3 regions of the Roseibium sp. RKSG952 genome follow, and region 3 is predicted to be linked to each of the others. Evidence: riboswitches for the same ligand, from Rfam matches in the RefSeq annotation. Region 3 holds a riboswitch; each other region holds the start of a gene.
What was found. Region 3 has a riboswitch for cobalamin ahead of E1297_RS45790 (ferredoxin). Riboswitches for the same ligand answer to the same signal wherever they lie in the genome.

Region 1 (7,502 bases), on a different contig from region 3:
AACGGTTCTGCGCTATGGACCACTTGAGTTGGATCCGACGGGGCATTCGGCAAAGGTAGAAGGCGAGGCCCTGACGCTGACCGCAACTGAATTGTCGATCCTGCGGCGCTTGATGCAAACGCCCGAGGCAATTGTTTCGCGGCCGCAACTGATCGATGCGATTTATGGTTCAGGCAGCCCTGTCTCGGACCGTACGCTCGACAGTCACCTGCGAAATTTGCGTCGCAAGCTGGGGGATCAGGGCTGGGCAAGCGCGATTGAAACCGTGCACGGCATCGGGTTGCGGATGGGTCAATGGCAAGGCTAAGGCGTAAATGGCGCCCATCTCTGGGTTTGGTTCTGGGCGGAGGATTGGCCGGAACATTGGCCTTGTCTTTACTTGGCCTGATTGCCCTGCGTTATCTTGGCCCCGAGATTGGGTTTCGCAACGCTGCAATTCTACTTGCCGTGTTGATTGGTCTGGCCACCGCATTTCTGGGATATTTGCTTGTACGTCTGTTGTTGAGGCCGATAACTGCACTGGCTGAGTATTCATCCGCTGTGCACAAGGGCGAACCTGCCTCGCCACCGGGTCATTACGGAACACAGGAGCTATCTCGCCTAGCGGGATCGGTTCTGGATATGGCGGCTACGCTGCAGAGGCGCGAGGCGTCGATCCGCAACTTCGCCGACCATGTGACGCATGAACTGAAAACGCCGGTTACAGCCGTGCGTGCCGCGGCAGAATTGCTGCAGGACGCAGAAGGGTTGGATGATCAGGATCGCGTCGTTTTGAATCAGATCATCGGTGCCAACGATCAGATGCAGACCCAGCTGCGCGCTTTGAATCAGGTCGCCGCGTCTCGTGTGCCCGAGCATCACGGCCAAACAACACTTGAGGAGCTGGAAGCGACCCTGCGCGATGAGTTTCCTGAAATAGAGCTGTCGATCGATGGTGCTGAGGTGCCGCAGCCCCTGGCCATTTCGGGCATGAAAGTGGTGTTTGGGCAGCTATTGGACAATGCGCGTCGCCATGGGGCAGGGCGGGTCAGTCTAACCTCGACCCCGGGGCGGGTAATCGTGCAGGATGACGGCCCCGGCATTTCCGAAGGGAACCGGGACCGTATCTTTGCGCCATTCTTCACCACTGCGCGTGAGCAGGGTGGCACAGGAATGGGTCTGAACATTGCCTCAAATTTGCTGGCCGCACACGGTGCCCGGATCGATCTGGTTTCGTCCGATCAGGGCGCCCGGTTTGAGATCCGGTTTCCGCAGGCCTGAAGCACGCTTATTGATCAGTTCTGGATTAGCAAGTTCTGCCGGATCATCTGAACTTCAGCGTCACTGATACCCAGAACGTCACGACGATAGGCTTCGAATGAGCCGTGTTTGTCGGTGATGGTCTGCAGCGATGCCTGGATCTGCTCGGGATGAGCCCCAAATGCGGGTTGGAGCGATTGAGGGCCTTTGCCAACCAACTGTTCCAGTTCGTCGAAAGTGTAGAGATTTGTGGTCAGGTAATCGCGCATCACATCCTGTTCGGAATAGCCCAGCGTCAGCAGAGTGACCGCCGCCAAATATCCGGTCCGGTCTTTGCCTCCGGCACAGTGAAAAAGCAGTGGGAAGTTCTGATCATCGGTCAGCAGATGCAGGAAACGTGAGACCTGCGGAGCGAACTTGGTCGCAAAATCCCGGTAGCGATCGATCCGTACTTGCGGCAGGTCTACGTTATGATCATCCAGTAATTGATCGATTTCGTCGAACTTGCCATCGAACCACAACGGACGGATCTGCGCTGCTACTTCGACCGGCATGATCTTGGCTATGTCAGCGGGATCAGAGCCGATTGGCAGATTGACATCAAAACTGACCGTATCAAGCCGCGTGTTAGGGTGGGTTTCCAGCTCTTCATGCGAACGCAGGTCGATGATGGTTTCAATACCAATGGCGGTCAGTTCTGAAACTGCGTCCTCGGACAACTCATCTAGTTGATCCGAACGAAACAGCAGATTTGGTTTGATCCCGTTGTCGGATGTGGTCAGCTGCCGAAAATTTCCGAGCCCATCAACGGGGTGGGTCACGGGGATGGTCTCGCACTCGGCCGGAACATCAATATCCAGCGAAGTCTGACATGCCGGCGATTGTGCAGCGGCCATGTGCCCGAGGGTAAGCAGGCTCAGTGTTCCTGCACCCATGACCAGAAGAGGGAGCGTTCTCATTTGTGTTGTCCTCACAGCAAAGCTGATTCTTTCCGCGCCCTTTAACCAGACTGATATGTGATATAGAAAGTTAAACTCTATCGTAATTCCTGATGGTGTTTTCAATGTCTGATATCGATCAGCTTCGTGCGTTTGTTGCTGCTGCCGACTGTGGCTCATTCTCTGCCGCAGCACGTAATCTGGGCAAGGCTCAGTCCGTTATCAGCACGACGATCTCAAATCTCGAAATTGACCTGAATCTGCCGCTCTTTGATCGAGAAGGCTATCGGCCGGTTTTGACCGAGCAGGGCATCTCGGTGCTGCGACATGCCAGAACAGTGCTGGAAAGCGTTGACGCCCTGCGTGGTCAGGCAGAAGCGTTGAACGGTGCGATGGAGCCTAGTTTTTCACTTTATGTCGAGGATGGGTTGCTGGTCGAACGGGTCAGAAGCTTAATTGGGGAACTGTCCGAGACCTTTCCCGTGATCGAGTTGAGCATCGAACAGCGACCAAGGGACATGATCCTGAATGCGTTCGAGAGTGGCGAGGCCAATGGCGCATTTGTAACTCAGGCACCGGAAGGGGAACGACATTATCAAAGCCGCGGCATCGGGTTTCAAAGGATTGTTCCGGTTTGTCGTGCTGATCACCCTCTGGCAGCTAAGAAACGTGTCAGCCGAAGTGATTTGGCCTGTTACCGGCAGATCGTGGAAGGGCTGCCATCGTCAAGCAAACGACACTTCAGCCCGGATGTCTGGGTGTCCGTAAATCCGGATATTCGCAAGCAGTTGGTGAGCGATGGTCTCGGCTGGGCCGAGCTCCCGGTTACTACGGTCGAGCGTGATGTGCTGGATGGCGAACTAAAGGTGATTGACTATGCGTTTGCGCAGAATGCGATCCTGAAAACCGTTGATTTTCTGACCTCAAATCCTTCGGTGGATGGTCCTGTCATGAGATGGGCAATTGAACAGATCAGCAGTTGGGATCAGCGCGCCTGGATAGGTGATCATCAGGTTGGAAGAAGATAGCTGAGACCCCCCGACTCAGCAGGCGGTCTGCAAGAGAACACCCGCTGGTCACCAATCATCCCATGTGACCGGTTTAACCGGTCAGCCACGCCTTCCTGATCTGAACAGGTAAATGAACACAAAAAGCGACCCGATCGATGTTGTCACGATACCCACGGGCAGTTCCTGTGGTGCCAGCAGAAGCCTGGACAGGATGTCCGAGAGGGTCAGCAGCACCGCTCCTACAAGCGCTGCCGTTATCAACAGGTTCTTGTGAAGTGGCCCGGCAATACCGCGTGCAATGTGCGGGACCATAAGGCCGACGAACCCGATCACGCCCGCCACAGATACAAACGCTGCCGTCGCCAAGGCTGCTGCAAAGAACAGTCTGTATCGCAGTCCTTTGACAGGTATGCCCAGAGTCGAAGCGGTGAAGTCTCCGGTCAGCAGCGCATCCAGCCATCGGCTGCGATAGAGTGCATAGGCTAGGATCAGGCCAAGCCCTGCAAGAACAAGAGGGAAGGTTTCCCACCGCGCCAGTCCAAGCCCGCCCAGCATCCAGAATATCACGGAATGAGCAGCACGGTTGTCGCCGGCAAAGATCAGATAGTTGGTAATTGCCGAGAACAGGAATGAGACCGAAAGCCCGGCAAGGATCAGTTTTTCCGGTGCACTTGTGCGTAAGCTCTGCACCAAAGCCAGAACAACCCCGGATGCGATGAGACCACCGCAAAAGGCTGCAAGCGGCAGGGTCCAGATGCCCAGAACATCACCAGTGACGGTGATGACCAGAACTGCACCCGCGGCAGCGCCAGAGGAAAGGCCGAACAGAAACGGGTCGGCAAGATCGTTTCGAGTGGTGGTCTGAAGCACGACCCCGACCACACCAAGACCCGCGCCGATCACCGCGGCAAAAAGAGCGCGTGGTAAACGCAGGTCGAACACGATCCGATGCAGCGGGGACATGTCGCCTTCGCTGATGCCAGTGCCAAGCGAAATGGCGGTCAGGACGTCCGCAACAGGGATCGGCGTGGTGCCATAGATTGTCGACACCAGCAAAAGGGCGACCAGAACGGCCGCCCCCAGCAGTGTTGTCCGGCCTAACGGGCCCATATCAGTTGATCTCGGCGTGCATTTCGCGCGCCATTTTCTCGATCGCTTCGATGTTTGCCGGTCCTGGTGTCAACTCTTCGTAGCGCAGACCGATCCAGCGTTCATTCTTGACTGCGTCGGTCTGGGACATCACGGGGTGCTCCTGCAGGAATTTGAAGGTATCCGCAGCGCCGTTGCCGGTCTGGTAGTCCAGCAGAACCAGGAATTCAGGGTTCGTGGCGGCGACTGCCTCCCACGAGGTGCGGCCCCAGCTGGTGTCCAGATCATGGGTTACGTTTTCGCCACCAGCGGCAGTGATCATCGCGTCAGGGATTGCGAACTTGCCCGCGGTAAAAGGCGCATCAGCCGGACCATCCAGCAGGAAGACGCGGGGTTTCGCCAGATCTGCGGTTTTGGCTTCAATGGCGGACAACTGGCCTTTCCAGCCATCGACCAAAGCTTCGGCCTTGTCCTCTACATGCATAACTTTGCCCAGACGCAGAACGTCATCGAACAACAGGTCCATGCTGGCTTCGGGGCGGTCCTTGTTCAGATGCACGCAGCTTTCGGTCAGGACCATGGTCTTGATACCAAAGGGGGCCAGCGTGTCCGGAGTGACTTCGCCGCCGGGCTTCATGCCATAGTACCACCCGGCAAAGAACAGATCGGGTTCTACCGCTACTAGATTTTCGACGGTGGGGTATTTCGGCGCCAGTTCGGGGATGTCACCGCGCAGCGTATCGAATTCCGGGCTGGTCTTGTACCAACCGGTGATGCCGGTCAGACCAACGATCTTGTCCTGCAGGCCAAGCGCAAAGGCCATGTCAGTCATGTTCATGTCGTGCACGACCAACCGTTCGGGCGTTGAGTCAAAAACAAGCGGTTCGCCGCAATTGTCTACGGTGACCTCATGTGCGGCCGCACTGGTGGCGAGGCCGGTGATCAACGCCACGGGCCAGAGTTTCAGGTTCATGGAAAGCTCCTGTCAGTTTGTAAGCTTGGTTTTTCGGATGTCGAGCGCGGGGATCACCCGGTCTTCGTGTTGAAAACACAGGTATTCGACGCCAAAGGTTTCGCGCACGCGCTGTGGCGTCAGAATGTTGCTGACTGGTCCAAAACCCGTCAGGCGGGTAGATTTCATCAACGCAACATGGGTGGCGAATTCCGGTATCATGACCAGGTCATGGACGATCATGACCACGGTGATGCCCAGATCGGCGACCAGCGACAGCATGCGCCCCTTGGCGTCGGGATCCAGATGGTTGGTGGGTTCGTCCAGAAACAGCAGGGATGGGTTTTGGGCTAGAGCGCGCGCAATATGCGCGCGCTGACGCTCGCCTCCCGATAGGGTCGACATCTGCTTGCCTGCCAGATGATGCAGCTCGGTCAGGTCAAATATCCTGTCCAATGCCTGTTTATGTTCATCTACAGATCGGTCGCCTTTGATGGGAATCTGCCCCAAGGCAACGTAGTCTCTTAGTCGTAACCGTCCATCGGGCAGTTCCTGCTGGCTTACTACAGCGATGGTCCGGGCACGGTCCTGAGGGGATAGCGATCGCAGGCTTTGACCGCGTATCAGTACATCCCCAAGCGCGATGGTTTCGACACCACATAGCAAGTTCAGCAGGGTGGTTTTGCCCGCGCCGTTCGGGCCTGCGATGGCCAGTACTGATCCCTCGTCCAGATCAAAGGACACACCCTGCAGCAGAACATCACCGTTCAATGCATAGTACTCGAGATTTTCGGCAACCAGAAATGTCATGCCTGACCTCCAGACAAGATGCGCGGCATGCGCGACAAGGTTTTGGTGTAAAGGGCAGGGGGTCTGTCCGTAGCATTGGTCCAGCCGTCAGCACTGTCCTGATATTGCCAGGCAAACGCGGCCAGCGCTTCAATGTCCTGCGCTGAACTAATGCGACCGAACAGGTATTGCGCTTTGTCCGCAGCCTGAAAGCCAACAGTCGTAGGATGTGAACAGCCAGCCATGCAGGAAACCCCTCGGATTGCGAAGCAGGACGGAAGCTTGTCCGCAATCGCCGTTCGAAGCGCATCGGCAATGTCCGAGCCCTGACAAGTCTCGCAAATCAACAGGAAATGATCAGAGTTTTCTGGCATTGCGCGCTCCACTTACTGACAATCCGGATGATATGCAATGTAATAACGTAACAGTTAATTCATTGCAGCTCGGATTTGCGATGCTGTGCCACTGCCGGTTCTGAAAATACAAAGCGAAGGGTTCAGTTGCTTCCGGCATGGTCCGCTCCACTTGTTGCCAAGTGCGGACAGAAGGTGCCGTTTATGTACACACGCAGATTACGTGCCATCAAAGCCTCCTTCCAGGACGCCCCGCCCCGGGTTGGTTGAACATCTGATGGCAGGTCTCCTGACTTGCGGGTCGATGCTTGGCCAACCTTCCCGGCCTTTGGGCCAGTGGTCTTTTGGCTTCGCTCTCCGCCTACAGTTGCGGGGGCAGTCACGGCATTGGTACGCAGAACGCACCGCACCGTATTCCCATTTTCATCCCTCGGGCAAACCGTCGGGAACCATCTCGTTTCAGCTAGTCTGGTGTCGATAGCGTTGTCAAGCGCCAGCTGAAGGCTTGGTCAACGCAGGGATAGGTTTTTACTTCACGACCCGAAGCATTGGCCGACGGGATGTGTCGCCGCGTCGGTCGGTACCGGTCGGAAAGCGATTGGCAAGCGTCAGACCAGCCTGAATCAGATGGGCATCTGGATAGCCGCCTGTAACAAGGTTGACGGCATCGCGCGCTTCGGGCGTGTTGTCGCGCCGCATGTGGTGCAGCATCTTCATCAGCGCAAGCTCATCGCATGTCAGCGACCCACGCTGTTCAAGGCAAAGCGGGTCATTGAATGCCAGCCCCGCCGGGCGGCAATGCAATGTGACCTTGACGATCTTATAGACCAGATGCGCGATGTTCAGGCCCTGATCAACGCCCCAGCGTTCGATGGCCGTGGAATAGGCGTGTTGCCACGATTGCGTATCGGGATCGGCAAAACTGAGGATGAAGTGCCGCATGACGGGCAACAGTCCCAGCTCAAAATCATCGAATTCGGGTCTGCCCGCAGCTGGTCTGTCGCCATTTGATCCATAGACTGAAAAGCTCATGCGCGCTTCCTTTCAGAATTTGGGGAATGCGCCGATAGGCTGAGCACGTTTTCTGGCAGCTCATCTGCGGTCAGTTCTGTTTGTGGGCGGGGTGCGGTGG
Region 2 (7,502 bases), on a different contig from region 3:
GGCGGACATAAAACACATGCTTGCTGTCTTCGGAAAATACTCCGCCGCCACCGGTGTCCTCGATCCGTGTGTCGAGATCCTTGCCTGTCTCAAGATCGCGGATCTGAAGGGTGTAATATTCCGAGCCCTTGTCGTCATGGGCCCAGGCCAGCAGCTTGTGGTCGGGGGAGTGGCTCGCGCCGCCGAATTTGAAATAGGCCTTGCCGTCCGCTTCCTTGTCGCCGTCAAGCAGGATGGTCTCGTCTCCGCCCTCGCGCGGTGTGCGGGTGAACAGCGGATGCTGGCCGCCGGTGACATATTTGAGCCCGTAAGCATATGGCCCGTCGGGGGAGGGGACGGAGCTGTCGTCTTCCTTGATCCGCCCGCGCATCTCGGCAAAGAGCTGGTCCTGCAGCTCCCGCGTCGGGGCCATCACCGCCTCCTGATAGGCGTTTTCCGCCTCCAGATAGGTACGGATGTCTGCGTCGAGCACGTCCGGGTCGCGCATGACGTCTTGCCAATTGTCCGCCCTCAGCCAGGAATAGCTGTCGGTGCGGGCGATGCCGTGGGTTTTCAGGGTGACGGGCCGCGCATCTGCGCGCGGAGGGGAGGGGCGTGTTTTCATGGGATCGAGTTAGGTTTTTTGGCGCTCAAGGGCAAGGGGGAAGACCGGATCAGGATGCGAACTGCGCCGCTTTTTTGCAATCCCTGACCGATGTGGCTGGGGAGCCGGTTTCGTATCTGAAAAGTTTCCGAGAGATGACGGATACCCAGGGGCGCGCTTTTAGATTGATAGATGTGTGTCCAGTTCCAGTGTGTGTAAGGCGAATTCCTGGGTTAAGTCTTTACGATAATTAATAATCAAGTTGTGGGAACTTCGGGACTGCGTGACTTGAAATATGTAAAATTCTCATTGGTGGGAGAGCGAATTAACGGGTCGATAAAGTTGAGTAAATTGATGCGTCAACAGAAGATACTTGCAGCAGCTGCTGCTATCACCATCATTACATTTAGTGCCGCGACGCCGGTCCGGGCTGAAATCCTGGAGCCTGTGCCTGACAGTGTGATTGACGCGCAGCGGGCGGCCTTGGCGGAGACTTCGGAAGGAGCGGGTTTTGGTCCGCAAGCGCCGCGTGACATCGACAGCAACGAGGGGGCCAATCCGATCGTGTTTGCAACTGCTCCGGATCGTACCCGAATGAATCTCTGTAACATTCATTTCCATGAGGGGGCGGAACACAAGGGCGGGGAGTTCACGAACTATGCTGGCAACGGCGATGGCGAGGGAAACGGGACCGGGTATCTCTATTCGGGTCAGCTGACGCAGGAAGAGTTGCGGCCTCTTGGTGTTCAGGTGGGGGGCGGTCCGCATGGTGATTTGAAGCCGGGAGACACGATTGAAGCCCACTATGTGTATTCAACAGCAGCAGTCGCCCCCGGCCCCACCTTGAATGCCTGCATGGATGACGTAACGGTAAATCCGCAGTTGCGGGTAGAGGCATTTGTGTTCGTTCTTGTAAATGATGAAACTGCAGCCGATTTCACCGAATTGAACATGGTAGGCGAGGCGAACGGCTATCATCAGGCAATCAACCTGCCAACCGGTGCGGGTAAACCGGTGAATTACATCGGCTCGACCACCGGCCCGGTATACAATGAGGAAGCCTCTCCATTTCAAGTCAGCTGGTCGGTCCGACCGAAGGTAATCAAGGTTAATATTTCCTCGGTCGACTCTTGGTTAAAAGACAATCCGTTTGAGGAACATGGGGCGCATGGCGTTCGCAATCTGGTGGTCAATCCGGCCTTGCTGTCACCGATTGAACAATAGTGCAAAATCCGCTTCGACTCCGGGGCAGCTCGGCTGTCCCGGATCTGTGAAGTGTTGTGACTAGATGCCCGCAGGTCGTCATGAGGCTATGCAAGGCCTGCGCGAAAGAAAGCATGTAAATAATTATAATATATGAAAATTAGAAACTTGTGGAGTTTTGCAAGGCAAACTTTCAGCGGGTGCAGTTGCTGACGCATAAATGGAGCTTGAGTGATTTGGGCCAAGGGTCGGTCAGACATGAAATCAGGGATTGTTTTTGCGGCCGCATTTGTTGGCGGTGCTCTTCTGCTTGGGCCGCAGACGGAGGCCGGTAGCCGTTCGATCATTGATGACCGTGGTGTCGAGGTTGAAGTGCCTGATGCGCCGAAACGCCTTGCCAGCCTCTCCTATTTCGCAACCGATGTCGCGCTGGCGCTAGGCATTCAGCCGGTCGCGACAAGTTATATGGTTGCGAACCGGCATCCCGATTTTCTTCTCGGCAAAACAGCTGACATGGTACAGCTCGGCCAGCGCGCAAAGCCGAATCTCGAAGTGTTGTCCGAGGCCGCACCGGACCTGATTGTTGCCATCCGCCGCCACACCGAGGCAAATGCCGAACAGCTGCAGTCGATCGCCTCCTACCTGGCCTATGATCAGGTGCTTCTGGAAAGCAGCTTTGACGATACGGCGGAATTGTCGGAAATTCTTGGGAAGCCGGAGCGTGGGCGGAAGTTGAATGCCGATTTTCGAGCGCTTTTGGCAGATGTTGCCGAAAAAGCGCCCAAGGACACGCACCCGAGTTTTGTGGTGATGTGGGGCGGAAAATCTCCCTTTGCATTTCATACCGAAAACACGACTGCCGGGATTCTTTCTGCCATCGGCGGTGAGAATGTCATGGGCCCGATGTCGCCGGGCGGCAAATTCGGCATGGAAGTCGGGCTTGAGACGCTTCTCGACAAGAACCCGGATGTCATTTTTGTATACGACTACGGTGCTGGAAGCATGTACGAAACCAGCCCCGCCTGGCAATTGCTCTTCGCGGTGAAAAATGACCGCGTGCATTACGTTAGCGATCACTGGGTTGAGGCCAATGGGCCGATTGCACGTCAGGTCGTTCTGTTACAGGCAGCACATTATCTCTACCCGGATGTGTTTAAAGACATCGATGTGTGGGCGGAAGCGGCCAGGATCATTCAAGATGAAGCCGTAGTCCCACATTAGAAGTCGGTTGAGAACCTAACCCTGCCGCCTGATCGCATTGACCGCAAGTCTGCCACGCTCTAGGAAAGAGGTGTTCATGGTTTCCGGGTCCATGCTTTGGATCGGAATGAAAAGGGAACATGGTGAGGTGTAGCTATCAGGCGCCAAATCCGTGACTGCCCCCGCAACTGTGAGCGGCGAGCGACCCTGAAAACGCCACCGGTAAGCCCCGGGAAGGTTCAGGCAAGCAGTGACCCGCAAGTCAGGAGACCTGCCATGGACGATCTGAAACGCAACCCGGGCGGGGTGTCCCGGAGAAGGCTGATGACATGATTTGTTCCTGCAGGCTTTCTGCCTCGCCAAAATCCGGTCTGACCGTCCTTGTCCGCACCTCGCGCAATCGCGGAGGGCGATATGTCCCGGACGACCGAACCACTTCCTCTTCTGAATGCGGCTGACTTTGCCGCCAGTCTGAGCGACCGCGCCGCGCGGGCGATGCTTCACAATGGCGCGACGGAGCCCATTGCAGGCTTTGACAATTGTAATGTAATAACATTACAAAACACAAACCCCGATGGCATGACGGGGGCGGCGGTGCCCGCAAGGGCAGCCGCTCATTCGGCGCTGAAGAGATCGCAAGGCATTGCGCCGGAAAACTATGACGGCGTGAACAAGGGTGCAGACGGACCCGGCGGGGCAGGAGCGTGAGGCGAAGCAATGGCTGAAGACACCCACAGGATTTTCGTCTGCACGACGTGCCGTCACCAGGGCAGCGACTGCCGTCCCGGTTTCGAACTGATGAAAAAGTTGCAGGACGCCTTGGCTGTTGCGGCGCCGCTCACCGGCGCGTCCTTCGAGGTGTCCGGGATAGCCTGCATGGCCGGGTGTTCACGGCCCTGCACGGTGGCCTACCGGGCGAGCGGCAAGGCCACGTATCTGTTCGGTGACATCGATCCGGACGAGGATATCGACGATCTGGTCGCCTTTGCCGCCCAATACCGGGGTCTGGAAGACGGATGGTGTTCGTCACCGACCCGTCCGGGGAAGTTGCGCCGCACCACGCTGGCCCGCATACCTGCCGCGATGATCGCCAGCGAATCCAGCAAGGTGAACGTGTCTTGACCGGTGCGGCCCTTGCTGTCGACGGCGCTTCGTGGGGGCCGGACCGGCAGAGTGTCCTGCTGCATCCGGTCTCGTTCGAGCTGACGCCCGGCCGTATTCTGGGGGTGGTCGGAGCCAATGGCGCTGGCAAGTCCACCCTGCTCAGGCTGCTTTACCGGCTCCACAAGCCGAGGACCGGCCGGGTTCTTGTCGATGGCGATGATATCTGGCGCTTGAGCGCCCGGGCGGCGGCCTGCAAGATCGCCGCCGTGCTTCAGGAACAGGCGGCCGATTTTTCGTTAAGCGTGCGCGAGATTGCAGCCCTTGGCCGGATCCCCCACGGGCGGGGTTTTGCGCGTGGCGGGGCGCGGGACAGCGAGATCGTGGAGGCGGCGCTGATCCGCATGGATCTGTGGCCGCTGCAGGCCCGCGCCTTCGGTACCTTGTCGGGGGGGGAACGCCAGCGGGTGATGGTCGCTCGTGCGCTTTGCCAAGAACCGCGCCTGCTTATTCTCGACGAGCCGACCAACCATCTCGACATCCGGCATCAGCTTGAGATCATGGCGCTCTTGCGCGGCTTGCCGATCACCATCGTCACCAGTCTGCATGACCTGAACATGGCTGCAGGCCTCTGCGATGACGTTCTGGTGCTGGCCAGGGGCAAGGCGCTTGCCTTCGGGGCGCCTGAAACCGTTTTGACCCCGGACCGGGTGGCAGCCGCCTTTTCCGTCAGCACGCAGGTCCAGAGGCTGGAGCCGAGCGGCGACCGGCATTTTACCTTTCACTTGTAAAAACCTCAGGAGGAAACCCTATGAACCGCATCGCCCTGACGCTTGGCATTTCGCTTTTATCGGGCAGCGCATTCGCGCAGACCACGGTCGAAAGCTGTAACCGCTCCGTCACCTTCGACGAGCCGCCCAAGGCGGCTGTCTCCAATGACGTCAACCTGACCGAGATGATGCTTGTGCTGGGACTGGCTGATCGCATGGTGGGCTACACCGGCATTTCCGGCTGGCACAAGCTTGATGAGAATATGCGCAGTGGTGTGGATCGGCTGCCCGAGCTGTCGGCGGATTATCCGACAAGGGAAGTGCTGATCGGCGCGGATGCGGATTTTTACTTCGCAGGCTGGAACTATGGCATGAAGGTGGGCGGCGAAGTGACGCCGGAAACCCTCAAGCCGTTCGGCATTAACGTCTATGAGCTGACCGAATCCTGCATCCATCTCGGTGAGAAGCCGAAGGTCTCCATGGATGACATGTACAATGACCTCATCAACCTTGGAAAGATATTCGGGGTCGAGGACCGGGCTGAAGCGCTTGTTGCAGGCTACAAGGCCGATCTTGCGGAATTCGCCGAAGGTCTTGCCAAGGGGGACGCGCCCTTGCGCGTCTTTGTTTATGACAGTGGCGAGGACCGGCCCTTCACGGCAGGCCGCTACGCCATGCCGACAGCCCTGATCGAGGCGGCTGGCGGCGTTAACGTGCTTGATGATTTCGACAAGAGCTGGGCGCGGGTCGATTGGGAAACGGTGGTTGACCGCAATCCGGAAGCCGTGGTGATTGTCAATTATGGTGAGGTCACGGCCGACGAGAAGATCGCGTTCATGAAGTCCAATCCGGCGCTGAACGGCATTGATGCGGTCCGGAACGACCGCTTCGTCGTCCTTGAATATGTCGAGGCGACGCCTGGGCCGCGCAATATCAAGGCGGTCCGGAAACTCGCAAACGGTTTCTGGGGCGAATAAGGCATGACGGACAGGATTGAAGACGCCGCCGCCACCGTTGAAGGTGCTTCCGGGGACCGGCCTCGCGCCGGAAAACGCGCCTGGGGGTTCGGAGCCGCCATGCTTTGCGGAGGTGGTCTTCTGATCCTGTCCATGGTGATCGGTGTTGGCATCGGGGCGGTTCCGGTCCCGGCCGGCACCGTGTTCGGCATTGCCGTCAACAAGATGGTACCCGGGCTGATCGAAGCCGACTGGTCGCAGGGGCGGGAGGCTATCGTCTGGGATATCCGGTTCCCAAGAGTGATTCTGGCAGCCCTCGTTGGGGCAGGACTGGCCGTCGTCGGGGCCGCGCTCCAGTCGGTCACACGCAATCCGCTGGCCGACCCGCATCTGTTGGGGATTTCTTCCGGCGGTGCCTTTGGTGCGATTCTGGCGCTGCTTCACACCGGCCTGTTCCTCGGCCTGCTCACCGCGCCGCTGATGGCTTTTGCAGGGTCCTTGATTGCGACCCTGCTGGTGCTGGCAGTCACGCGCTTTGCGGCGGCCACCAGCGCCGACCGGCTGGTATTGTCCGGTGTCGCGGTGTCCTTCATCGTCATGGCCCTGGCGAATGTCCTGATCTTCCTGGGGGACCCGCGCGCCACCCACACGGTGGTGTTCTGGATGCTTGGTGGGTTGGGCCTTGCCCAGTGGAGCCACCTTTTGTTTCCGCTTGGTGTCTTGAGCCTGTGCGGCGCTTGGCTTTGGGTCAAGTCGGGAGATCTGAATGCCATGACCATCGGCGATGAAAGCGCCTCGACGCTCGGCATACCCGTTGTCCGGTTCCGTCTGACGGTTTTTGTCGCCGGGGCGCTGATCACCGGCGTGATGGTCGCCTTTTCAGGCATTATCGGCTTTGTCGGGTTGATGATCCCGCATATTGTCCGGTTTGCCGCTGGCGGCAATTATGCACGCGTCATTCCCGCATCCATGCTCGCTGGTGCGATTTTCCTGATCTGGGCCGACATTCTGGCCCGCACCGTGATGGCCCCCGAAGACATGCCGATCGGTATTGTCACCGGCCTGATCGGCGGCGTGTTCTTCGTCTGGCTGTTGCGGCGCAAGGGATAACGACAGGGCAAGGGAAAGGCTCGTCAAGTCAAACCCGGTCAGCTTCTGAGAGGCGGTTTCGTCGACCGGATTGCCGTCCCGGTCAAGCAATGCACAGAGCCGGGACCGGAGAGCTGCGGACGCGGTTGAAACAGCGGCTTTCCGGGTTGATCCGGTAAAGCCCCTGTAATCGGACTTGCTCACCGCGATTTGCACATCATCCCTGACGCCAGCCGGTCCAGGGCATCGTCAAAAATATCACTCTAGCGGGACCTGCCGGATGTTCTAGGCTGGGCGCAACCACCATTTGCAGCCGGGAGCTGCCTTTCCCGATTAAGAGGAGGCGTGATGGACACTGCCGCCACCAGTTCGGCCGAGTTCGTGCATGTGCGTATCATCATGGGAATGGTGGTCGGGCTGGGCATGGCGCGGCTCATGAACGGGCTCGCGCTGTTTGTTCAGCATCCGGGAAAAATTCCGATCTACAGCGTTCACCTTGGCTGGTCACTCTACATGTTGCTGGGCGTGACGTTTTTCTGGTGGTTCGAATTTGCGCTCGTCAGCGTCGATACATGGACTTTCGAGAGCTACCTGTTTCAC
Region 3 (7,502 bases):
CCTGAGCGCGCTCTTCCCCCAACAAGGTCGCGTCCAGAGCATTCGCGCGCATCAGGAACCCGCCAGCAATCATCACAAGTGCCAGCGCAAGCAAGGGCAACTCTCGCCACTCTGTGCCTGCCGCCGTACCCATGAGCCAGCCCAGGGCGTTACGGGTAACATGTGGATCCCCAATATAGAGGAAAAAGGCCGTCACCGACTGGAACATCAACGAGACTGCAACGCCCGCCAGAATAACAATTAGCGGATCAAGCTGACGCCCACGTTGCTGAGACAGTCCAAGCGTCATCAGAAACGCCAGAGCTGCACCTGAAAACGCGATCAGGGGGACACCGACGGTTTCGGTCACTTCGGACGGCAACCAGATGATCGCCGCGACCGCTGCCGCAGAAGCACCGGATGACAGACCCATCAGATAGGGGTCTGCCATCGGGTTGCGCAGGGCCGTTTGCATCAAAGCGCCAGCAAGGGCGAGCCCGGCCCCGATCAGTCCAACTGCCAATACGCGCGGGATGCGCCACTGCCACACAATCAGGGACAGCCCCCGCGGGGCATCCTCATTGCGCATCAGAATGGCTACACGATCCGACCAGCTTATGTCGGCTGTCCCCCACAGAATGCCCGCAATGGCGACAAGCACCATTACGACCATAGCCGTGGGAAACAGGACCAGGAACCGGGATTGCATTTACTCGAGTTCCGCCAGTTTGGCGTTCAGGTTCTCAACACCATCGGCAAAACGCATCCCGAGAAGGGTTTCAGAGAACGGAACAGTGACGAACCGACCCTCTTTAACAGCGGTCAATTCGGACAAGACCGGATCGCTTTCCATATAGGCACGCTTTTCGCCCGCCGAAGACCAGCTCGCTTCGATCAACAGGATCACATCGGGGTCTGCCTCGACCACGCGTTCCCATGCCAGATCAACCCATGTGCCTTCGACATCGTCACTGATGCTTTTCAGCCCGGCGGTTCTTGCGACCAAAGCAGGCCCTCCGCAGCAACCGATCGAGTAAGGTGTCTCATCGCCACTGTCGTAGATAAACGCCGTACGGCCAGCCCCTTCCGGGTCAGTCTGAACCGCCTCGATACGCGCACGGGTCTCAGCGATCAGCTTGCCCGCGCGATCTTCAACATCAAAAATCTGCCCGATCTTTTCGATGTCGTTCAGGATCGGCTCGATGGTCAAAGGTACATCCTTCGGATGCGCTTCCTTGCAGGATGCGTCAACCAGGTAGGTACCGATTGCCAGATCATGCCATTTCTGCGCTGATCCAAGGTTGTCTTCGGAAAATGCGGACCCAAAACCCGCGAACAGAAAATCCGGCTCATTGGCCAGCACTACCTCTGCGGCCGGGTATTTCTCGGCCAGGACCGGGACGGACTCAAACGCCGCTTTCCACTGGGCTGGCATTTCATCGTCCAGATAAGCGGTACCAACCATCGAACCTTCAAGCCCAAGCGCCAGCATCACTTCGGTCGCTTGCTGGTTCAGGGTAATCGCCCGCGTTGGCGCCTTGTCGAAGGTGTAATCGATCCCGCAGCTTTGTACGGTGACCGGATCGGCCTGGGCTGTAGCCGCGACAAATCCAAGCGGCACGAAGAATTTAAGCAGGTTCATGTGTATCTCCTGTTTGATGAATAAGCAGTGATCGAGGAGTGGTTCCGGCGCCCAGCGCCTGAGAAACAAAGGTCCGAATGTCGTCCAGGCTCTCCACGCGATACCAATCGCCGTGTGGATAGTGGACGATCACTGGCCCGGCATTGCAGGGAAACAGGCAGCCGGTTGTGGTCACCAGACATTCAGAACTTTTGCCCGCATGGCCGAGTTCTTTTTTAAGCGCATCCACCAGATTGGGGGCGTCTTTCAGGTGACATCGCGGGCCTGCACAGACGAGTAGATGGTGGCGAAAGGCAGGAGGGCTGTCCCACCCTTTGCCGAGCTCACCGGAAGGTTTCGGCCTAATCGGTTTCAGCAAAACATCTGCATTTGCGGCAGTCCGAATGACGTCTGAATCCATTTGCAGCGGTTTGGCGAAGAACAGCTCGGGTGCGTTTTCTGTCCGCCTGTGCAACCAGCTTGCTGCCGCATTTGGCAACCAGTTTTCGAGGCTCTGGGAAAACGGCAAGCCAATTGGACGCAACTCGATGCGCTTGGCTCCCTGCTCCGTGAGATCATCTAAAGCATGCCAAAGCCCATCACCGGATGCCTCCAACCTGACAGCGCGGGCTTCTGTATGCGCGGCCTCAATCAGAGCGTTTGCAAGGTGGCGGAACCGGGATTGGCTGACGTAATTTGCCGAAATCAAATAAATAAATGCGTCCATCTCTGCCCCGAAACAGGAGGCAGCTCGGCACAATGCACTGGCCCGAAGATATCCATCATCTCATCCTCCTCGGGCCCTCCGCCCGGTTGGTTACATCCAGATGATGGCAGGTCTCCTGACTTGCGGATCAAAGCTTGCCGTCCCTTCCCGGATCTTGGGCGATCCAGTGGCTCTGACGGGTTGCTCACCGCTTACAGTTGCGGGGGCAGTTTCGGATTTGGATAAACGTCCGCACCGAATTCCCTTTTATCCTTGCGGCAATCACCTCAAGGAACCATCACGGCGAAAAAACACAAGCAAAGTTGATTCGACAAGAGTACGTGCTGGCTGATCGCTGGTATTTTGCCAGAACCTGCACGAGCGGACAAAGAAGTTCGCCACACTTCACTCTATATATTGACAACTTGCCCTGGTGAAACCCAATATAGTGTTGCTTCGGTTCTTTCGATTCCTGTCGAGAGCTAAGAGGGAAACCGGTTCGAATCCGGCGCTGCCCCCGCAACTGTAAGCGGAAAGTTCGGCTGAACACGCCACTGAAAGTACGCTTTTGGGAAGGCCAGATCGAACGATGATCCGCGAGCCAGGAGACCTGCCGCAAGCTCGAATGATAACCACGAACGGAGGGTTCGGGGGCGTTTGGCGGGCTTGTTTGCCCATGGCGTCCTCGGCTTTGATTAAAAGGACAGAGGACAAATGAGCATTACCGTATATTCCAAACCCGCCTGCGTACAATGCACCGCGACCACCCGAGCGCTGGATGCAAAAGGCATCAATTATGATGTCGTGGACCTGACGCAGGACGACAGCGCCATGACCCATGTGACCGAGCTGGGCTATCGCCAGGCACCAGTCGTTGTGGCCGGCAGTGACCACTGGTCGGGCTTCCGCCCGGACATGATCGCCCAATTGGTTTGATCTATGACTGCGCCGATCCCGGCGCTGGTCTATTTCTCATCGAAATCCGGAAACACCCACCGCTTTATCTCGCGGCTGGGCCTGACCTCTTTCCGCATTCCAACTGGGATGGACCCGCTGCCGGACCCTGAAGATCCTTATGTTCTGATCTGCCCGACCTATGCCGACGGCGAAGGACGCGGGGCGGTTCCGAAACAAGTGATCCGCTTTTTGAACGACCCGGCCCGCCGCGCCGGGATCATCGGGGTGATCGGCACAGGCAACCGTAATTTTGGTGCGACCTACGCCCTGTCCGGTCGCATCATCGCCCAGAAATGCAACGTGCCGCTGCTGTATTCGTTCGAGCTGGCAGGCACAGAGACAGACATCGCCCGTGTCCGCACCGGGCTTGAAAAACTAGGGAGACACCAATGCTCGACAGCAGCGTAAACGAGCAGGACTATCACGCGCTGAACGCGATGCTGAACCTCTATGATGGTGAGGGGAATATCCGCTTTGACGCTGACCGCATGGCCGCTCGGCAATACTTCCTTCAGCACGTGAACCAGAACACCGTGTTCTTCCATTCGTTGGATGAAAAGCTGGGATACCTGGTGTCCGAAGGCTATTACGAAGAGGCCGTGCTGGACCAGTATTCCAAGAACTTCATGCGCAAGATCTGGGATGCGGCTTATGCCAAGAAGTTCCGTTTCCCGACCTTTCTGGGCGCGTTCAAGTATTACACTTCGTACACGCTGAAAACCCGAGATGGGCAGCGCTATCTTGAACGCTACGAAGACCGCGTCGTCATGACCGCTCTGGCGCTGGCGCGCGGGGACGAGGCGCTGGCCATGTCCTTCATGGAAGAGATCCTCGAAGGCCGCTTCCAACCTGCCACACCGACTTTCCTGAACACAGGCAAAGCCTCACGTGGTGAGCTGATTTCATGCTTCCTGCTGCGGCTTGAGGACAACATGGAGAGCATCGGTCGCGGCATCAACTCGGCCCTGCAACTGTCCAAGCGCGGCGGAGGTGTTGCGCTGCTGCTGACAAACATTCGCGAACATGGCGCGCCGATTAAGGGCATTGAAAACCAGTCCTCGGGCGTAATACCGGTGATGAAACTTCTGGAAGATAGTTTCTCCTACGCCAACCAGCTGGGCGCGCGTCAGGGCGCTGGGGCTGTCTACCTGAACGCGCATCACCCGGACATCATGCGCTTCCTCGACACCAAGCGCGAAAACGCGGATGAGAAAATCCGCATCAAGACGCTGAGCCTTGGCGTGGTGATCCCTGACATCACTTTCGAGTTGGCGAAGAAGAACGCCGATATGTACCTGTTCTCGCCCCATGACGTCGAGAAGGTCTACGGTGTCCCGTTCTCGGAAATCTCGGTGACCGAAAAGTACAACGAGATGGTCGATGACAAGCGCATCCGCAAATCCAAGGTCAATGCGCGGGAATTCTTCCAGACCATTGCCGAGATTCAGTTCGAATCCGGTTATCCATACGTGATGTTCGAAGACACGGTGAACCGGATGAACCCCATCGCGGGCAGGATCAACATGTCGAACCTGTGTTCCGAGATTTTGCAGGTCAATGAAGCGTCCGAATTCAACGATGACCTCAGCTATTCCCATCTGGGGACGGATATCTCCTGCAACCTCGGCTCGCTGAACATTGCCAAAACGATGGATGGCGGTGATCTGGGCCGCACTGTAGGCGCTGCGATCCGCGCACTGACGGCGGTGTCCGAAATGTCGGCAATCGACTCGGTGCCGTCGGTGCGTCGGGGCAACGATGAAAGCCACGCGATCGGTCTGGGCCAGATGAACCTGCACGGGTTCCTCGCGCGCGAACACATCCACTATGGTTCGCCGGAGGGTGTCGAGTTCACATCGGTGTACTTCGCGGCCATGGCCTATCACGCGATCCGCACCTCCTGCGAATTGGCGCAGGAACGCAAGACATCGTTCAAGGGGTTCGAGGACTCCGACTATGCATCGGGCACCTTCTTCGACAAATACACCACCCGCGACTGGCTGCCCGAAAGCGAGAGGGTCAAGGCGCTGTTCGACGGCATGACCCTGCCCACGCGCGACGACTGGGCGGCGTTGAAAGCCAACGTGATGAAGCACGGCCTGTACAACCGCAACCTTCAGGCGGTGCCGCCCACCGGGTCAATCAGCTATATCAACAACTCGACCTCGTCGATCCACCCCATCGTGTCCAAGATCGAAATCCGCAAAGAGGGCAAGATCGGCCGCGTCTATTATCCGGCGGCCTTCATGGATAACGACAATCTGGAATACTACCGCGATGCCTATGAGATCGGCCCAGAGGCGCTGATCGATACCTACGCGGCGGCCACCGAACATGTGGATCAGGGACTGTCGCTGACGCTGTTCTTTCCGGCCGAGGCCACGACCCGCGATATCAACCGCGCCCAGATCTACGCGTGGAAGAAAGGTATCAAAACCATCTACTACGTGCGTCTGCGCCAGGAGGCCCTTGAAGGGACCGAGGTGCAGGGCTGCGTATCCTGCTCGCTGTAAGGGGAAACGATATGAAAGATATGATCCAAACCAAAATCCCCCGCGCCATCAATTGGAACCGGCTGGAGGATGACAAGGACCTTGAAGTCTGGAACCGCCTGACGGTCAATTTCTGGCTGCCGGAAAAGGTGCCGCTGTCCAACGATATCCAAAGCTGGGCGACGCTGACGGACCACGAAAAGCAGCTGACCATCCGCGTCTTCACCGGTCTGACCCTGCTGGACACGATCCAGAACACGGTCGGCGCCCCTGCCCTGATGCCCGATGCCGTCACTCCGCATGAAGAGGCCGTACTGACCAACATCGCCTTCATGGAGGCGGTGCATGCGCGAAGCTATTCTTCGATCTTCTCAACGCTCTGTTCGACCAAGGAAATCGACGAGGCGTTCCGCTGGTCCGAAGAAAACCCGCATCTGCAGGCCAAGGCCGAGGCGATCCTGAACACCTACGCGCCCGGAAACGATCCTTTGAAACGCAAGATCGCGTCGGTGTTTCTGGAAAGCTTCCTGTTTTACTCCGGCTTCTACCTTCCAATGTATTGGTCCAGCCGTGCAAAGCTGACCAACACCGCCGACCTGATCCGGCTGATTATCCGGGATGAGGCGGTCCATGGTTATTACATCGGGTATAAGTTCCAGCGCGGGTATGAGAAGCTGTCCGAGGTGGAACAGCAGGAGCTGAAGGACTATGCCTTTGGTCTGATGTTCGAACTCTACGGCATCGAAAACCAGTACACCGAAGAGCTGTATGACGAGATCGGCCTGACCGAGGATGTGAAAGTGTTCCTGCATTACAATGCCAACAAGGCGTTGCAGAACCTGGGTTTCGAAGCCCTGTTCCCGCCCGAAGTCTCCGAAGTGAACCCGGCCATTCTGGCGGCACTTAGCCCCGACAGTGAAAACCACGACTTCTTTTCGGGCTCAGGCTCGTCTTATGTCATTGGCAAGGCTGTCGCCACTGAAGACGAGGATTGGGACTTCTGATGCCGAAAGACACGTTAGCAATCGTAAAGGAATGGCACGAGGCGTTCGACGTACCGGTCGTTGACGCCCCGTCGATTCCCAATGAGCGCGCGCAGATGCGGCTCGCGATCCTCGAAGAGGAAGTGGCCGAGCTGCGAGCTGCAGTCGAGGCTGGTAATCTGATTGAAGTTCTGGATGCGCTTTGCGACATTCAATACGTGCTTGACGGAACGTTTCTCGAGTTTGGCCTGCACGGTTTCAAGCAAGACGCGATGGATGAGGTTCATGCCTCAAACATGTCCAAACTCGGTGCCGATGGACGACCCTTACTCCGCGAGGACGGCAAAGTGCTGAAAGGGCCGGACTTCCGGCGGCCCGATCTGGCCCGCGTTCTGCGGCGGACATAGTCAACGCATCGAAACCGCAGCTGGTGTCAGCCAAACTGCGGTTTCGAATATGATCCCAATCAGAATAACCTCGACTTCAACCTTGCTGATGGGGTTCGAACAACAGGTCAGAAAGTTACCCGCCTCGATACCGTCTTCTGAGAACCGCCATTGTGAACCATGGGAACCTCTCCAGCGGCCTTCTTAACCTTACAAGTGCCACGCACACCAAAGGTACAGACCGAAAACCAGTTTGCACAAACTGGGTTCTTGCCATCCGCCAAGAGTCACAACGGTTCGCCCTTGCTTAAAGCGATCGTCTCCTACTTTCCCCACGGGATCTGTCTTTGAAATTGACTAGCGATTGCGTGCTGAGGT

Region 1: another riboswitch for cobalamin. It lies ahead of E1297_RS40785 (DUF1636 domain-containing protein); the one in region 3 lies ahead of E1297_RS45790 (ferredoxin).
Region 2: another riboswitch for cobalamin. It lies ahead of E1297_RS15010 (hypothetical protein); the one in region 3 lies ahead of E1297_RS45790 (ferredoxin).

Annotation. Positions count from the first base shown of each region.
Region 1 is NZ_SMMF01000959.1:159,680-167,181, reverse strand. It holds gene E1297_RS40820 (response regulator transcription factor) at 1-307, shown strand, start outside; gene E1297_RS40815 (sensor histidine kinase KdpD) at 295-1,260, shown strand; gene E1297_RS40810 (tyrosine-protein phosphatase) at 1,275-2,198, opposite strand; gene E1297_RS40805 (LysR family transcriptional regulator) at 2,303-3,205, shown strand; gene E1297_RS40800 (iron ABC transporter permease) at 3,287-4,297, opposite strand; gene E1297_RS40795 (ABC transporter substrate-binding protein) at 4,299-5,249, opposite strand; gene E1297_RS40790 (ABC transporter ATP-binding protein) at 5,262-6,038, opposite strand; gene E1297_RS40785 (DUF1636 domain-containing protein) at 6,035-6,391, opposite strand; cobalamin riboswitch at 6,632-6,839, opposite strand; gene E1297_RS40780 (hypothetical protein) at 6,899-7,402, opposite strand; gene E1297_RS40775 (hypothetical protein) at 7,399-7,502, opposite strand, start outside.
Region 2 is NZ_SMMF01000892.1:26,133-33,634, reverse strand. It holds gene E1297_RS15025 (S9 family peptidase) at 1-604, opposite strand, end outside; gene E1297_RS15020 (delta-class carbonic anhydrase) at 938-1,807, shown strand; gene E1297_RS15015 (ABC transporter substrate-binding protein) at 2,045-3,007, shown strand; cobalamin riboswitch at 3,068-3,280, shown strand; gene E1297_RS15010 (hypothetical protein) at 3,401-3,694, shown strand; gene E1297_RS15005 (DUF1636 domain-containing protein) at 3,704-4,108, shown strand; gene E1297_RS15000 (ABC transporter ATP-binding protein) at 4,105-4,878, shown strand; gene E1297_RS14995 (ABC transporter substrate-binding protein) at 4,899-5,834, shown strand; gene E1297_RS14990 (iron ABC transporter permease) at 5,934-6,923, shown strand; gene E1297_RS14985 (hypothetical protein) at 7,251-7,502, shown strand, end outside.
Region 3 is NZ_SMMF01000962.1:352,419-359,920, reverse strand. It holds gene E1297_RS45800 (iron ABC transporter permease) at 1-688, opposite strand, end outside; gene E1297_RS45795 (ABC transporter substrate-binding protein) at 689-1,621, opposite strand; gene E1297_RS45790 (ferredoxin) at 1,608-2,327, opposite strand; cobalamin riboswitch at 2,415-2,621, opposite strand; cobalamin riboswitch at 2,747-2,939, shown strand; gene nrdH (glutaredoxin-like protein NrdH) at 3,021-3,242, shown strand; gene nrdI (class Ib ribonucleoside-diphosphate reductase assembly flavoprotein NrdI) at 3,258-3,671, shown strand; gene nrdE (class 1b ribonucleoside-diphosphate reductase subunit alpha) at 3,653-5,776, shown strand; gene nrdF (class 1b ribonucleoside-diphosphate reductase subunit beta) at 5,788-6,759, shown strand; gene E1297_RS45765 (nucleoside triphosphate pyrophosphohydrolase family protein) at 6,759-7,145, shown strand.